Regions from separate parts of the Paenibacillus sp. CH40 genome, predicted to be linked through region 2. Evidence: riboswitches for the same ligand, from Rfam matches in the RefSeq annotation. Region 2 holds a riboswitch; each other region holds the start of a gene.
The links. A riboswitch is a leader RNA that binds a small molecule or an ion and turns the genes downstream of it on or off. The one in region 2 is predicted to bind thiamine pyrophosphate.
Positions count from the first base shown of each region.

Region 1: it holds a riboswitch for thiamine pyrophosphate, as region 2 does, so the genes downstream of both, NLX73_RS05005 (thiamine phosphate synthase) here and thiC (phosphomethylpyrimidine synthase ThiC) in region 2, are expected to answer to the same signal.
Region 3: it holds a riboswitch for thiamine pyrophosphate, as region 2 does, so the genes downstream of both, NLX73_RS20290 (ECF transporter S component) here and thiC (phosphomethylpyrimidine synthase ThiC) in region 2, are expected to answer to the same signal.
Region 4: it holds a riboswitch for thiamine pyrophosphate, as region 2 does, so the genes downstream of both, NLX73_RS17910 (ABC transporter substrate-binding protein) here and thiC (phosphomethylpyrimidine synthase ThiC) in region 2, are expected to answer to the same signal.

Region 1 covers NZ_JANAVQ010000001.1:1,137,120-1,141,322, forward strand. Annotated here, with positions in the region: gene NLX73_RS05000 (ABC-F family ATP-binding cassette domain-containing protein) at 1-1,377, shown strand, start outside; TPP riboswitch at 1,471-1,579, shown strand; gene NLX73_RS05005 (thiamine phosphate synthase) at 1,844-2,437, shown strand; gene thiO (glycine oxidase ThiO) at 2,501-3,649, shown strand; gene thiS (sulfur carrier protein ThiS) at 3,646-3,849, shown strand; gene NLX73_RS05020 (thiazole synthase) at 3,852-4,203, shown strand, end outside.
Region 2 covers NZ_JANAVQ010000010.1:104,909-109,111, forward strand. Annotated here, with positions in the region: gene NLX73_RS22375 (alpha/beta hydrolase) at 1-1,003, opposite strand, end outside; gene NLX73_RS22380 (IclR family transcriptional regulator) at 1,302-2,045, shown strand; TPP riboswitch at 2,200-2,312, shown strand; gene thiC (phosphomethylpyrimidine synthase ThiC) at 2,499-4,203, shown strand, end outside.
Region 3 covers NZ_JANAVQ010000008.1:72,166-76,368, reverse strand. Annotated here, with positions in the region: gene NLX73_RS20300 (polynucleotide kinase-phosphatase) at 1-1,101, shown strand, start outside; gene NLX73_RS20295 (TatD family hydrolase) at 1,122-1,919, shown strand; TPP riboswitch at 1,964-2,073, shown strand; gene NLX73_RS20290 (ECF transporter S component) at 2,323-2,919, shown strand; gene NLX73_RS20285 (ABC transporter ATP-binding protein) at 2,919-4,203, shown strand, end outside.
Region 4 covers NZ_JANAVQ010000006.1:53,183-57,385, reverse strand. Annotated here, with positions in the region: gene NLX73_RS17920 (bifunctional 2',3'-cyclic-nucleotide 2'-phosphodiesterase/3'-nucleotidase) at 1-1,169, opposite strand, end outside; gene NLX73_RS17915 (pyridoxamine 5'-phosphate oxidase family protein) at 1,391-1,825, opposite strand; TPP riboswitch at 2,096-2,205, shown strand; gene NLX73_RS17910 (ABC transporter substrate-binding protein) at 2,398-3,441, shown strand; gene NLX73_RS17905 (hypothetical protein) at 3,449-3,631, opposite strand; gene NLX73_RS25005 (hypothetical protein) at 3,685-3,819, shown strand; gene NLX73_RS17900 (MTH1187 family thiamine-binding protein) at 3,945-4,203, shown strand, end outside.

The sequences.
Region 1 (4,203 bases), on a different contig from region 2:
GTGGAATGGACTCCACGTGTACGTTACGGTTATTTGGATCAGCACACCAAGCTGACACCGGGCAAAACGGTACGTGATGTATTAAAAGACGCCTTTCTTCCTTTGTTGGAATTGGAAAAGGAAATGATGCAGATTACTGACAAAATGGGGGATGCTTCTCCTGAAGAGTTGGAAGTGTTGCTGGAACAGATGGGTGAAATTCAGGAGCAACTGGATATGGGGGATTTTTACCTCATTGATGTGAAGGTTGAAGAAATGGCGAATGGACTAGGTCTGTCGGCCATAGGACTGGATCGGGATGTATCTGCACTTAGCGGCGGGCAACGAACAAAAGTGCTTCTTGCCAAGTTGCTGTTGGAAAAGCCGAATGTCCTGCTGTTGGATGAGCCTACCAACTATTTGGATGTAGAGCATATTGAATGGCTTACGCGCTATTTGAAGGATTATCCCTATGCTTTTATCCTTATTTCACATGATACTGAGTTTATGAACCAGGTCGTTAATGTTATTTACCATCTTGAATTTGCCAAGATGACCCGTTATTCAGCTAACTATGAAAAGTTTCTTGAAATGGCGGATCTGAACAAAGCTCAGCATATTGATGCTTATGAGAAGCAACAGGACTTTATTAAGAAACAGGAAGATTTTATTCAGCGTAATAAAGCGCGTGCTTCTACCTCAGGCCGAGCAAAGAGCCGTGAAAAGCAGCTTGATCGGATCGAACGTATTGATAAGCCTGAAGAAGCCGCAAAACCAACCTTTCAATTCAAAGAGGCACGTGCAAGCGGAAAGACGGTATTTGAGGGTATTGATTTTGAGATTGGTTATACACATGCCCTTTTGCCTAAGATGTCCATGACGATTGAACGTGGCGAAAAAATTGCAATTGTCGGCTACAACGGTGTCGGTAAATCGACATTGCTCAAAACCATATTGGGAAAAATTCCGCCAATCAGTGGAAAAACCTATCAAGGTGATTTTTTGCAGCCCGCTTATTTTGAGCAGGAAGTAAAGGCAGAGAAAATTACACCGATTGACGATGTGTGGAATGAATTTCCGCATTTGAACCAGCATGAAGTACGAGCGCATTTGGCGCGCTGCGGTTTGAAAAATGAGCATATCACACGTCCGCTATCTGCGCTTAGTGGTGGAGAACAGGCTAAAGTCCGTCTTTGCAAACTGTTAATGCGTGAAAGCAACTGGGTATTGTTCGATGAGCCTACCAACCACTTGGATGTAAAAGCAAAGGATGAGCTGAAACGTGCCTTGAAGGAATACAAAGGGACGGTATTGCTTGTATCTCACGAACCGGACTTTTACGAGGATTGGGTAACCAAAACGTGGAATGTGGAAGAGTGGTCAAGTAAAGTTAACTAAAATCAGTTAAATCCAGTTCTGCATATTTCACACGAAGTGGGGTTTGCAGAATTAGGAAAATATGCTAAGCTATCTATAGCTTATACAATAAAATAGTCACACTAGGGGAGCCGCCGATGCGGCTGAGACGGAATAAATGGATTTCGGACCCTTTGCACCTGATCTGGGTTATGCCAGCGTAGGGAAGTGAGCGCCGTACAAACAAGGCAACACCATCTTTATTTTGTTTGTGCGTGGGACGATACACGTATACGGATATCATGGTCCGTTCGATTATTGGACGTTCGTTAAACCACTTCCTTGGGGAAGTGGTTTTTTTGCGTTTCGTTCATTTTAAGTTGTTCGAGCTTCCGTAGACGGATTCACATACAATCCCCTTTCATTACTGCTGGTAGACGTGGCTGCTAAGCTTAGATCCTTTAATCCAATGTGAGGTGAAGACAAAATCGAATTACACGCAATTTCGATGGAAAAGGGCACTTTTGCACAAGCCGCCCGAGTGGCTGCTATGATTTGTCCGTATGTTCATTATGTACACGCACGTTTAAAACAGAATGGTGCCTCTGCATTGCTTTCTTTGACTCGCAGCATGGTGGAGCAGGAAGTTCCTTTGCAACAAATTGTAGTAAATGATCGTGTGGATGTAGCTTTACTTACTTTGGTTGGAACCGTCCAGCTACCAGCTAATGGATTACGTGTTGTGGATGTGAAAAGCCTACTTTCAAAGAGTACACGCTGTGGAGTGTCTGTGCATTCCTTGGAGGAGGCGCAGACTGCCGAGCAGGCAGGAGCAGACTATGTACTTTATGGTCACGTATATGAGACCCATTGTAAGCCCGGTATTGTACCGCGGGGTTTAGCTCAGCTTGAACATATTTGCAGGCTGTCGAACATTCCGGTGATCGCGCTGGGCGGCATACAACCGCACCATATCCCGGAGCTTTATATGGCCGGAGCAAGCGGAATTGCGGTGATGTCTGGTATATGGGAGGCTGAGTCGCCCGTTGCAGCTGCGATGGAATATAGGCGAATGGCAGATCTTGTAGTTCACAGCCTGTAGCGAGAAAACGAGAGTAGAGGCAAGCTGAAAGCAGAATGTTTATGGAGAGGAGACACGGAACAAATGCTAAAGATACACACAGAGGCAAGAGCGATAGGACATGCTGAATGCTTGGTCATAGGTGGAGGTGTCATCGGCAGTTCCATTGCTTATCATGTGGCCAAGGAGGGAAGAAGTACGATCATGCTGGAACGATTGATCCCGGGTGAGGGAGCCTCAGGAGCAGCAGTTGGAATGCTGGCAGCGGAAAGTGAAGAGTTCACCGACTCTGAGCTGGCACGATTTGCTCGCAAAAGTCGAGATGCATTCCCTGAGCTTGTCTGTGATCTGGAGCGTTTGTCGGGTATTTCGGTGGAATTCCGTACAGAAGGATTTGTGACCCCTTTCCGTACGGAAACCGAAGGCCAAAAACGCTGGAAAGCTGCTAAAACGCGAGAGGATGATTGTCCTATCTGGTGGGATGCGAGGGAATTGGCCCGACGAATTCCAGGTTTGGATGAACAAGCGATCGGAGCAATATATCGTTCAAAGGAGACACAAGTGGCTCCTGTCCAGCTTTGTCGTGCTTATGCAGGTGCTGCTGCGGTGCTGGGAGCAACGGTATGGTCTGGTACACGGGCAGAGCAACTGATCATTCAGGATGGTCGAGTTTGCGGTGTCCGAACAGATAGCGGCTTTTTTTCCTGCGATCAGGTCATTATTGCTGGAGGCTTGGATAGCATGAAATTACTGGCGCAGGTTGGGTTTGAATATCCACTTTATCCGGTCAAGGGCGAAGCGGTAGCGGTCTCCTTGAAGGATCACCCATTAGAATACACCATTTATGCTGATGATATTTACCTCGTGCCTAAACAGAATAACGAGCTTTGGATTGGGGCAACGAGCCTTCCGCATCAATATGACGAACAAGTGACCGTAGGAGGCTTGGAGGGCTTGCTGGCACGTGCCTCTGCCTGGCTGCCGCGCGTCCGTGAAGCTTCTTTTATACGCACTTGGGCAGGCTTACGTCCGCAGGCTGCATCAGGTCACCCTTTTATAGGCACTGTTCCTGGGGTCGAGGGCGTATATGCTGCAGTCGGGCATTATCGCAACGGTGTCCTGCTGAGTGATGCTACCGGGCGTGCGATGGCAGCTATGCTTAATGGGGCTGGTGCAGCAGAACTTGGGATAAGTAGTTTTTCTTCTGAGCTCCTCAAGGAGAAAAGCTTATGAAGCTGACGATTAACGGCCAGAGCATGACCTTTTCTAATCGAATCACTCATGTGAATCAATTGCTACATGAGCTTGATGTAAAGGTGAAAACCGTAGTGGTGGAGCTGAACCGGCATATATTGAGCCGTGAAGATCATGATGAAGCGGTACTGAAGGATGGAGATTGCCTAGAGATTGTACATTTTGTGGGAGGCGGTTGATTATGTTAACCATTGGAAAAGCATCTTTTACCTCGAGGTTGTTGTTGGGAACAGGAAAATTCTCTGATCTGGATATCCAATCCCAAGCCGTAGAGGCTGCTGAGACGGAAATATTGACGTTTGCTGTACGGAGATTGAACTTGGAGGAACGGGATAAGCAGCATTTTCTCGATATGCTGGATTTGAGCCGGTATACACTTCTTCCCAACACAGCAGGGGCTACAACAGCAGAGGAGGCGATTCGTATTGCCCAATTGGCAAAAGCCTCCGGCCTGTGCGATATGATAAAGGTGGAAGTCATTGGGGATAGCAAGACACTGCTACCTGACCCTTTTGAAACGTTGAAAGCTAGTG
Region 2 (4,203 bases):
CGATTTTCTTATCCTCCAGCTCCTGTACACTGCTTAGAAACGTCGATACCCGTCGCAAATATTCACGAGGGTGCTCTCTGAAAATAAGCTCATGTATCCCGTTTTTGACAATCCATACACTGGAAAGCGGGTTAGTCTGATTGGCAGCGAGCTTTTCCGCAATGGGATAAGGAGCCTTTTCATCCTGTGTACCATGCACAAACATGATCGGGAACGGATAGTTTTCCTTTTTAACCTCCTGATATGGAATCTGATGCAAGCTGGTACCGTTCAAAACTGGAAACAGCAACTCTAGAATTTCCAAAGACGGATGCCTTGGCAGATTAATTTGATTGTGAATGTTATGGTACAGCGTATCCGGTTCCAGCAGGAAGGTGCTGTCCAAAATCATTGCGTCCACATCCTTGGTTTGCAAGCCCGCCTGAAGAGCGGTTCCTGCCCCCATGGAGAAGCCCCATACGATAATCTCCGACGAGCCGCGTTGCTTCGCAAGCTGAATTGCTCCGAGGAGCTGTTGGGATTCTGCTTTGCCTCCGGTTGCGACTGCTTTGCTGTTTTGTGACGCAAATCCATAATCGAACATGACCACATTAAAGTTCAAACTGTGGGCATAATGCGCCAGATCATACATGGGAATCCAGCTTTCTTCGCGGTTAGCCCCATAACCATGGCTGAAAATAATCGTTTTCCGTGATTGATCCGCCGGGATATACCAGCCTTGTACCATGCGGCTACCATCCTTGGCAGGGAATCTGACTTCCTCATAAGGCATGCTTTTGGCCTGCATCGGATTAGAGTACAGTGGTGCAACGGTGGGATTCGTAAGTACCCATGCGATGTAAGCATGCAAGGCAATAAAACAAAACAACAGAAAAAAGACGACCGACAGCAGCAGAGCAATCACAACGTGCTTGAACCGCAGCAGACGGGGATTAAAGAGTGGGGTGGACGGCTCCTGAACAGCGGTCTGTAGCTGAGCGTTGCGCTGGGATGTCGAAATCATGTAAGAGCCTCCTTATATAAAATTGATCTTCATTTCATAGAATTTAGGTATAATTCCACTTGAAAATAGTAGTGTAGATCCGTATAGATACCTATTATCGTATGATGGGGATTATCCAAAGTCAACGCCTGAACCGGAAAAGTAAAAATGATGCAAAGAATTGTCGATGTTTGTTCTCGTTCTGTAATATGGTTGTCACAAAAACATCGGTTTACAGTAGCCGCGACTATTCTATATAATTTATGTAACCATGTTTCATAGTGTGAAACGAATATGGATACAAGAGGAGCGGTTCACGATGGAAGACCGTAAATTAACCGTTCGCGCTGTAGAGCGTGCACTTGATATACTGCTGTGTTTTACCGCAAATTCGGATCTTGGCCTGACGGAGATTGCCTCCAAAATTGGTCTACATAAAAGCACGGTTCATCGGCTGCTGACTACGTTGGAGGATCGGGGCTTTGTCGTTCGGAATGCCGAAACGGAAAAATATCGACTTGGCTTCCGCATTTGGGAGCTATCCACGCATTTGTCCCAAAGTGACGAGCCGGCGGTGTTGTTACAACCTGCAATGGAAGGACTACGTGACCGTCTGGGCGAGACGGTCAGCTTGTACTTACGGGACGGTAGCATGCGTATCCGGATACAAGCCGTGCAGAGCAATCAGGCGATCCGCAGAGTCGCGCCTGTAGGTGCGCGTATGCCGCTGGCTGTAGGGGCCTCCAGCAAGGTGCTGGCGGCCTTTATGCCGCTGCAGGAGCTGGAAGCCCTGCTAAGCGGGGATGAATGGCCGCCCTCAGTAGACCCGGAGGTCTATAAAGCCCAGCTGCAGGACATTCGCGAGAAGGGCTATGCGACCAGCTATGAAGAACGGGAGCCAGGGGCTGCTGCTGTGGCAGCGCCAATTGTGAACCGGAAGGGACAGGTCACTGCGGCTTTATCTGTATCCGGCCCGGTCAGTCGACTTGCACCCGAGACGCTACATGACTTTGCTCCGATTTTGATCGAAGCGGCGAAGGAAATGGGGCTTATGCTCCCGTAACAAGAATGAACACAGTTGAAGCAAGCAGAGTGAGTTGATGGGGAACGTCTCCTTGGTAAATGGAACCTAAAAGGGTTGCCAAAGCCATAAATTTGAAGTAGTCTGGTAAGGAAGGCGGATGTCTGTTATATCCGCCTCATGTGAAAAGAAGTATCACAGTTACTGGGGGAGCCTGTAATGCCGGGCTGAGATGGAATCGTGCAAGATTCCGGACCCTTTGCACCTGATCTGGATCATACCAGCGTAGGGAAGTAATCGGCCATTGAAATGTATACGCGGCTGCTGTCTACAGTGGCGCATTGGAATGGATTATTCCATATGCGCATTGTCTGGATAGCTGCCTCGTTAGATTAGCCGGTTCCCTGGGGAACCGGCTTTTTTGCATAGATCAGCGCCACCCTGGGAATGGTTCCGGATCGGTGTGTCATTTCATCGAAACGGGAGGAATGGACAATGAAGCCGACAGAGGCAGAAGGAACAAAAGGAACAGAATTGAAATCAGCAGAAGTAAGATTGGTAGGAACAAAAGAAGTTGAGGTAGAGAAGACAAACGGGGAGCAAGCCAGTGGGGTAACGCCCTTTCCAGGAAGCCGTAAGGTATATATTCAAGGCTCGCGGCCGGACATTGCCGTGCCAGAGCGGGAAATTGCTCTTCATCCTACACATACGCCGCAGGGCACGGAGCATCATGAGCCATTGCGTGTATATGATACAAGCGGTCCCATGACCGACGAAGCCTATCAGGTCAATATCCGTCAGGGCCTGCCTCCATTACGGCGAGCTTGGGCACTGGAACGGGGCGATGTGGAGGCTTACGAGGGACGCGCCGTCAAGCCGGAGGATAATGGACTGAAACCTGGCTCCAAACGGGAGACAGTGGAATTTCCCGGCGTGACCAATCGTCCGCTTCGTGCTTCGCAAGGGCGTACAGTGACGCAAATGCATTATGCGCGGCAAGGGATCATTACGCCCGAAATGGAATTTGCGGCGATCCGCGAAGGGGTGGAGCCTGAGTTTGTACGGCAGGAGTTGGCGGCTGGACGAGCCATTTTGCCTTCGAATATCAATCACCCGGAAAGTGAGCCAATGGTCATTGGGCGTCATTTTCACGTGAAGATCAATGCGAACATTGGTAATTCTGCGGTTACCTCCTCCATCGAGGAGGAAGTGGAGAAAATGACTTGGGCTGTGCGTTGGGGCTCGGATACGGTTATGGACCTGTCCACAGGCCGTAATATCCATACAACACGTGAATGGATCATTCGGAATTCTCCTGTACCGATTGGGACTGTACCGCTGTATCAGGCACTTGAAAAGGTGAACGGTGAAGCAGAGGCGCTGACGTGGGAGTTGTATCGCGATACGCTGATTGAGCAGGCGGAGCAGGGAGTGGACTATTTTACAATTCATGCGGGTGTATTGCTGCGGTATATTCCGATGACGGCGAATAGAATGACGGGAATTGTATCCCGGGGCGGGTCAATCATGGCAGCCTGGTGCCTTGCGCACCATCAGGAGAATTTTTTGTATACACATTTTGAAGAAATTTGCGAAATTATGAAAGCCTATGATGTGGCCTTTTCTCTCGGGGATGGTCTACGTCCAGGTAGTATCTATGATGCGAATGATGAAGCACAGTTTGCAGAGCTGGAAACGTTGGGCGAGCTAACGCAAATCGCATGGAAGCATGATGTTCAGGTCATGATTGAAGGGCCGGGACATGTCCCTATGCATAAAATCAAAGAGAATGTGGATTTACAAATGGAGATTTGTAAGGAAGCTCCTTTCTATACCTTGGGACCGCTCACGACGGATATTGCCCCCGGATATGATCATATTACCTCAGCCATCGGGGCGGCGATGATCGGTTGGTTCGGGACGTCCATGCTGTGTTATGTTACACCCAAGGAGCATTTGGGTCTGCCCAATAAGGATGATGTCCGCGAGGGTGTCATTACCTACAAAATTGCGGCACATGCTGCCGATCTGGCAAAGGGGCATCCACGGGCGCAGCAGCGGGATGATGCTTTGTCCAAGGCGCGCTTCGAGTTCCGCTGGCGGGATCAGTTCAATCTGTCGCTTGATCCCGAGCGTGCCTTGTCCTACCATGATGAAACGCTACCGGCAGAGGGCGCCAAGGAAGCACATTTTTGCTCGA
Region 3 (4,203 bases), on a different contig from region 2:
ATGGAGGAGCTGGTGTATATTCCACCGACGATGAGTCCTGCTCCAGCGGTGTCTGCAGAGGCAGGATATCTGGAGCATCCACGTGAGGCGCTGGCTTATTATCGTGGGCAAGGAGTACAAACGATGGTGGCCGAGAAAAAACATATGGGTAGCCGGGCTATTTTGCTATTATTCAAAAACGAACAGGCTGCTGTTCAATATGTAGGCTACCCGACATTGGGCACGATCTACAGTCGGAGCGGGAGAGCTTTCTTTGAACAAAGCCTTGGGAAGCAAGTGCTGGAGAAGCTGAATGTGGATCTACGGACTACTGGATATTTTGAACGGAACCAGACGGATTTTGTGTTGCTGGATGCGGAAATTGTACCGTGGAATCTCAAGGCTCGGGAACTGATTGCTGCACAGTATGCCCATGTGGGGGAAGCAGCTCTGCTGGATCGCAGTAAGCTGGTAGACAAGCTGAAGCAGGCAGAGGTTGCAGGCCGAGAGGTTGGAGACTGGTTGGAGGAAATGGAACAGAAGTACGCGAATGCCGTAACGTTTCAAGAGGCTTTTCAAAAATATTGCTGGGATGTGGACGGTCTGGATGAAATTCGTATCGCACCGTTCCATACGCTGGCACACAGCGGAAAGACTTTTTTCGACCATTCTCATATTTGGCATATGGAGCAAAACCGTGAGCTGGCTGGGCTGTCTTCCCTGTTTATGGAGACAGAGTATCGCGTGATCACGGACGAAGCAAGCGAGGAAGAGGTCATTCGCTGGTGGAACGAGATGACAGAGGATGGTCATGAGGGGATTGTGATCAAACCGGAACGCTTTTTGATGAAAAATCGGGACAAGATGATTCAGCCTGCAATCAAGGTGAGAGGCCGGAAGTATTTGTACATCATTTACGGTATGGACTATCTTGCCCCTGAGAATTTAAAGCGTCTGAAGCAGCGTCGAACGAACAAAAAGGAGCGTCATGCCCTGATGGAAGGAGCGCTTGGTATGGAAGGCGTGGAACGTTTTGTCCGCAAGGATACGGTAGATCGTATTCATGAATGCGTCCTTGCCGCGCTATCGCTGGAATCGGAGCCGATTGATCCGAGATTGTAGTTTGCGAAGGAGGGATTGAGATGGAAAGGGGTACACCGTTAATTGATATTGGTGTGAACTTGATGCACCGTTCGTTTCATGCAGATCGGGAACAGGTGGTAGAGAGAGCCGCGGCTGTAGGAATTTCACCGCTGATTATTACCGGGACCAGTGTCCGCAGCAGTCGGGAGGCTTCTCAGTATGCAGCACGTTATCCGGGCAAGCTGTATGCGACAGCTGGCGTGCATCCCCATGATGCCAAAGACTGCAACGCAGACACGATTCAGCAGCTCCGCCAGTTGGCAGGTCAGCCGCAGGTTGTATCCATAGGGGAATGCGGATTGGACTATAACCGTGATTTTTCGCCACGTGATGTGCAGCGTCGATGGTTTGGGGAGCAAATCCAACTGGCGGGTGAGCTGAATATGCCGTTATTTCTGCATGAACGAGATGCACATGAGGACTTTGTCGCTATGCTTCGGGAGTATCAAGGGCTTGTGGATAAAGCGGTAGTGCATTGTTTTACTGGCACTGAACAGGAATTGCATACGTATGTAGAAATGGGACTGTATATCGGGATCACCGGCTGGATTTGCGACGAACGGCGTGGCAAACATCTGCGTGAACTGGTCAGAGATATTCCCTTGGACCGTCTGATGATTGAAACGGATGCTCCATTTTTGACCCCGCGTAATTTGCCCGTGAAGCCCAAAGAAGGGCGTAATGAGCCCGTGTATCTCGCTCATATTGCTGCTACGGTTGCCGAATGTACAGGTCGAAGCATGATGGAGATCGAAATCGCGACGACGGAGACAGCCAAACGTTTCTTCGGATTATAGGATTGTCAAAGCCATAGATGTGGTATATATTATAGTGAATTAAAAGAGCATTGTCGGGAGCTTGAGAAAGTCAGGCTGAGAGGGTGGCCCTTGCCACTGACCGTAAAATCTGATCTGGGTAATGCCAGCGTAGAGAAACCAAGAACACTATACAGGAATGCCGCTTGTTTTGCGGTTGTCGATAGATTCAATGTATGTCCTAGCATTTTACCTTGACCCTGACTTTGGCTTGGTATCAGTGTAGTAGCTTAGACTACTGGTTATATAAGGCATATCGACGAATGATGTTTTGTATGGTGCTTCACCTTTTACTGCGCATAAAGCTTGCCTGGAGATTCAGCTCCAGACAAGCTTTTTTTATGGCCAAGAGGCCAATTATAAGGAAAAAGGGGAGCACGCAATAATGAATACTGCTGTAAGAGCGTCCAAAGGGTTGAAGCTGACTGATATTTTGGTCACGATTGTGATATCTGTTGTGTTCGGGTTGGTCTACAAAATATGGGGACCTGCCTATGATTTGATGAAACCATTTGGTCTACACGCCGAGCAACTGATGTATGGCATGTGGTTTATGGCAGGCACGTTTGCTTATCTCATCATTCGCAAGCCGGGTGTTGCGATTTTGGCAGAGGTGGCAGCGGCAACGGTCAGCGCTTTTTTGGGAAGCGAATGGGGCATGTCCACCTTGTACTATGGCCTGCTGCAAGGCTTGGGAGCGGAGCTGTTTTTTGCAGCTTTTCTGTATCGGAACGCAAACCTGTGGGTTGCTTCGTTAGCTGCGGCCGGGGCGGCTGTCACTTCTCTGATTTTAGACTTCAGTTACGGGTATATTGATCAGCTATCGACCTGGAACTATGTTTTGTATATTGGATTTCGGATGATTGGCAGTATTGTGATTGCCGGGGTATTCGCGTTCTATCTGGCTAAGGCATTGGAGGTAACCGGAGTTACACAAAGTTTGAGACCTGCAACGGAACAAGATTATAAGGGGCTGGATTGATGAGCCGGGCAACCGAAGATGTGGTGGCTTCGATCACCCGTCTACGGTTGAAATTCCCTGGTGAGCAAGAGCTGCTTTTTCACAATATGTCTTTGTCTGTCCACAAGGGGGAAAAGCTGCTGCTACTGGGACCGAGTGGATGCGGTAAATCAACACTGCTCCAAGTGTTAAGCGGTCTGATTCCACGCACGATAGAAGTGCCCATGAAATGCGATGCTGCTGTAATCCCAAGTGTCTCAGGTATTGTATTTCAAGATCCTGATACGCAGTTCTGTATGTCATATGCAGACGAGGAACTGGCTTTTGTGTTGGAAAATAATCAGATTCCCCGGGAACAGATGCAATCCCGTATTCGCGAGCTGCTGATACAGGTTGGTCTATCGACGGATGATATACACATGCCCATTGGCAACATGTCACAGGGAATGAAGCAGCGTCTGGCGATTGCGTCTGTGCTGGCTATGGAGCCAGAAGTGCTTTTTTTGGATGAGCCCACGGCTTTGTTGGACGAGGAAGGCACCACACAGGTATGGGATACCATTCGCAACATTTCGGTAGACCAAACGCTGGTGATCGTAGAGCATAAAATTAATGAAATCGTCCACGATGTGGATCGGATTGTAGTGCTTTCTGCTCAAGGGGAGATCATTGCGGATGGAAGGGCGGAAGAAGTATTTCATGTGCATCGGCAGGCATTGTCCGAGTATGGCGTGTGGTACCCGGGAGTATGGAATGAATCGTCTTCGCCACGTTGGAGTGAATCAGTGACACAACAGAGTGGTGCGGGGACTGATTTGCTGGAGCTGGAACATTTTAGCGGCCTCCGCAGTTTAAGTCCAGTGATTTATGTGGAGCATGCGCAGGTGAAGCCTGGCGACTGGATTGGCGTGGTCGGTGAAAACGGGGCTGGCAAAAGCTCGCTGCTGCTCTCCATGATGCGTTTACTTCGCACACAGGGACGTTATAGCGTGCGCGGAATTGAGGCAGGCAGTACGGAACAACTGGCAGAGCGTATCGGGTTCGCATTTCAAAATCCCGAGCTGCAATTCGTAGCGCATACCGTACGAAAGGAACTAGAGTATTCGTTACCGAAGAGCTTGTTTAGTGCTGAACAGTGCCGGGAGCGGGTGGATCGGATGCTCGTACAGTTCGGATTGGAGCGGCTGGACGAGCGTCATCCGTATCAGCTTTCATTAGGCCAAAAAAGACGGTTGAGTATTGCTACGGCCATGATCCGTGAGCCGGAAGTGCTGCTGCTGGATGAGCCGACTTTTGGTCAGGATG
Region 4 (4,203 bases), on a different contig from region 2:
AAATAGCTGGTAATCGGTGCAGTCGTTGTTCCAACAGGTTGACGAATATAATCCAGCGTTCCTTTATGCTCTTCCTTGATCGAATCTGTCAGTTTGTAGTCAGGAGTAAACTGCACAGCCTGGTTTGTGGTACTCACAACCGGACGCACTTCAGACTGAGAATTCGTTACGTGCCACTCATCTTTTTTCTTTTCCAGGCTCAGGTCAATAATTCCCAGATCCTTGCCCCATGAAGAAGCTTCCACGGCCGGCACGCCATTAATGGTTCCCTTATCCAGATCTACGCCGCTCATTTCTTTAAAATCAGGGCCAGGGAAAGATTTATGAGCATGCCCAAACAGAATAGCGTTAATTCCGTCCACCTGGCTCAAATATTTAACGGCATTCTCCATCATTGGCGTTTGTGGCACATCCTCATAACCCGTATGCGCAAGCACGACAATAATGTCAGCACCTTCTGTTTTCATTTGAGGAATAAACTTTTTCGCCGTTTCCACAATATCCTTCGTAACGACCTTATCCTTTAAATTGGCTTCATCCCACTGCATAATTTGAGGTGTGACCAAGCCGATGACACCCACTCTGAGCGCATGCTCTTCACCTTTCTCATCCGTTACCGTTTTATCAAGAATTCGATAAGGGGTAAAATAATTTTTAGTAGCTTGCCCCCCCTTATCAACATAAACATTCGCATTTACGTAAGGAAAATCGGCTCCCTTGAGCGATTTCTCCAGAAAGTCGAGGCCGTAGTTGAATTCGTGGTTGCCCACTGTCGCCGCATCATAGCCCATCAAGTTCATCATCTTGTAGACCGGATGGACACCGCCCTCTTTCTCGAAGGTTTTATTTCTGGCCATATAATCGCCTAATGGATTGCCCTGCAGCAAATCACCGTTATCGAACAGCATGCTGTTTCTCGTTTCACTACGCGCCTGTTGGATCAAACTGGCTGTGCTAATCAGGCCATATTCGTTGGTTTCTTTGTCCGAATAGTAATCGTAGTTCATCAGGGATGCATGAATATCCGTTGTTTCCATGATCCGCAAATTCACTGTAGCGCTATCGCGAGAATTGCTAGCTGCCCAGGTTGGAGCGGCTGAAAACACCAGCATGCTACAAGCTACAACTGTTGCTGTAAACCCTTTAAACCAATTTTTACGAAATAACAAAATATACCCCTCCTCATTAAGGTGTATGCCTCATATACATACTTTTGCACATATATGTAAGCCTTGAACCCACCATTTCTATTTTAATCCAACGCCAGACAAAAGAGTAGTCATTCACTTAAATTATTTATGAAAAAATAATTAATTCTCTCAAAAACAAAAAAACCAGCACACCTCCTAAAAAACTCGGAGATTCACTGGTTTATCCATTTATATTCTCGTTATTTATTCCACACTTGGCGCTCCGTTTGCTGACCCACATACTCAATGCGAGTCGGATTCACGTCCAGAATGACATAATCGGGATCATCCGGTCCGGAAAACCATTCCTTCAAGGAATCGTTCCACACTTGTTTGCGTAGCCCCTCATCAGCTGTAATCTGGACAGTAGCCTCCACTTCTACGACTTCCTTGGTACCGCCAACTTCATAACCCAGCAGTAGATAAGCATTCGGATTATCCTTTAGCTCATCCACTTTATGCGTTTTACGATCTGTCGCCAGATGAATGTTCATTCCATCGTTAAAAAGGGCCATATAGCGTACTTTCGGTTTGCCACCCTCTACCGTACCTAACGAGCAAAATTTGTTGTTATCCAAAGCCTTCACAATGGCTTGTTCTAGTTGGCTACGATCCAATGTTTCCGTTTTACCCACAGTACAACAACTCCTTTTCACGAATTAGAATTCTCTACGGCCATGCCATTGGGCACCAGCCCATCTGAACCTACCTGCGCAGCTGTTCTGAAAATAACATGACCCGATCAGATCGGATTGATGCATGCTCATTTTCAGATCAAAGCTCACAGTAAAAGTGTACCCTGTCGTTCGGCAAATGAACCGCCATCTCTTCCTCCATGCTGGACAGACCCGCATTCAAGGCATATAATCGTCGTAGTAAACCCGAATAAATGAACCCATTAAACCATACAATGCCAGGGGTGCTGGAATCGGCCGGCTGAGAGTGTGTCCCAAGACACTGACCCTTACAACCTGATCTGGGTAATGCCAGCGTAGGAATGCTTAAGCAAGATGTGCCTTTTTTACATAGGACCATCCCTTACTTTGGTATATACAAGCGCAAGCGTCCCGGAACCTCGGGGCGCTTTTTTTGTTGAAGATTAAGTTGTTGGAAAGATTGCGTCCGGCAGATGTTATTTTTATGAAAATGGGGAACATAAGCTGTCTGATTGGACGGATAACGGGTAATTAAAGGAGAGAACACAACGATGAAGCGCATGAAAATGTTAAGCCTGGGACTGATCAGTCTGTGGCTCATGGCCCTGACCCTGACCGCTTGCGGTGGAAGTCCCTCCACATCCCAAGAAGCGGCTCCCGCTACCAACACTCAAACGTCTACTCCGGCAAAGGAGCTCAAAGATGTTAAAGTCGTGCTCGATTGGACACCCAATACGAATCATACGGGACTCTATGTTGCCAAGGACAAAGGATTTTACGAAAAAGCGGGTTTGAATGTCCAAATTATTCAACCTGGTTCAGGCGGAGCCGATCAAATGGTTGCCTCTAATGCTGCACCTTTTGGTATCAGCTACCAAGAAGGCGTCACACAGGCTCGTACGCAAGGCGTGCCGCTTGTATCCATCGCTGCGGTGATTCAGCATAATACCTCAGGCTTCGCAGCCCCGGTAGATCGCGGAATTAAGAGCCCGAAAGATTTTGAAGGTAAAAAATACGGCGGTTGGGGCTCTCCCGTAGAAGAAGCGGTCATGAAATCCATCATGGATTCAGACAAAGGCGATGTGAGCAAAGTGAAGATCGTCAACATGGGCAATGCAGACTATTTTACAGCCGTGAAGCGGGATATCGACTTTGCCTGGATTTTCTACGCATGGACCGGAATTGAGGCCCAGCTTCGAGGTGAGCCATTGGATATGCTGTATGTAAAAGATTATTCCAAAAGCCTCGATTACTATACACCTGTAATTGTGAGCAACGAACAGACAATAAAAAATGATCCAGAGCTAGTCAAAGCGTTCATGGACGCTACCGCACAAGGCTATGAATACACTATCGCCCATCCAGAAGAAGCCGCGAACATCTTAAGCAAAGCTGTACCGGAGCTGGATAAAAAACTGGTACTTGCCAGCCAAAAATGGCTAAGCCCGCGTTATCAGGACGATGCCGCGCAATGGGGTGTGCAAAAAGCGGAGGTATGGCAAAACTATTCGGACTGGATGTACGAACGCAAGCTGCTCAGCAAGCCTTTGGAAGTCGATAAAGCCTTCACAAACGACTTCTTGCCCAAGCGTTGATCATTTGTTAAAACACTAAATAAGACTGAACTAGAGAAGTGAACGAAGCGCCACTACGCAGTCGGATGGTGCTTCCCATCGCTGTTGTACCCAGATTTCTTTTATGAATATCCAGAGGTTGAAATCTGGGTACAAAGGCGAACGCTAACGCTTGTACAGCACCATTCCGCCCACTTCGTTCTCGTTCCACTTGGTTTATTCTTTAGTCTCATAGTGTCTAAGCGCAAAAGCAGGTACGCTTATGTGAGAAAAATACAAAATAACGTACAACCTAGCTTTAAAAATAAGGTGCTTTTTAAGGCGGTTGGCAGCGTAGCGGTTCATTTGAATCTGGAGAAGCGCAGCGTTCGCCTTTGCCGTGGGATTCTTACCTTTTAAAATTTATTCAAAGAATCCCACGGCAACAGCGATCGTAAGATCAAATGAAACGCGAAGCGGTCTCACCCGCTTTAAACCACCCTATTTTCTCAAAACAACTCCACAATAAAGGACAGGTGAATTTCATGGCTAACACACTGCTCAGTATTCAAGTAATCCCTAAAACTCCTAATAACGAGGACTCTTACCCGTATGTAGATAAGGCGATTGAGGTCATTCAGCGCTCCGGCGTCAAACATCAGGTGAATCCATTGGATACGACCATGGAGGGCGAGCTCGACGAGTTGCTGAAAGTGGTTAAAGAAATGCACGAGGCTTTGACGGAAGCGGGCAGTCCCAGCGTCATTTCACAGATCAAAATCGCACATAACCCACAAGGCATCA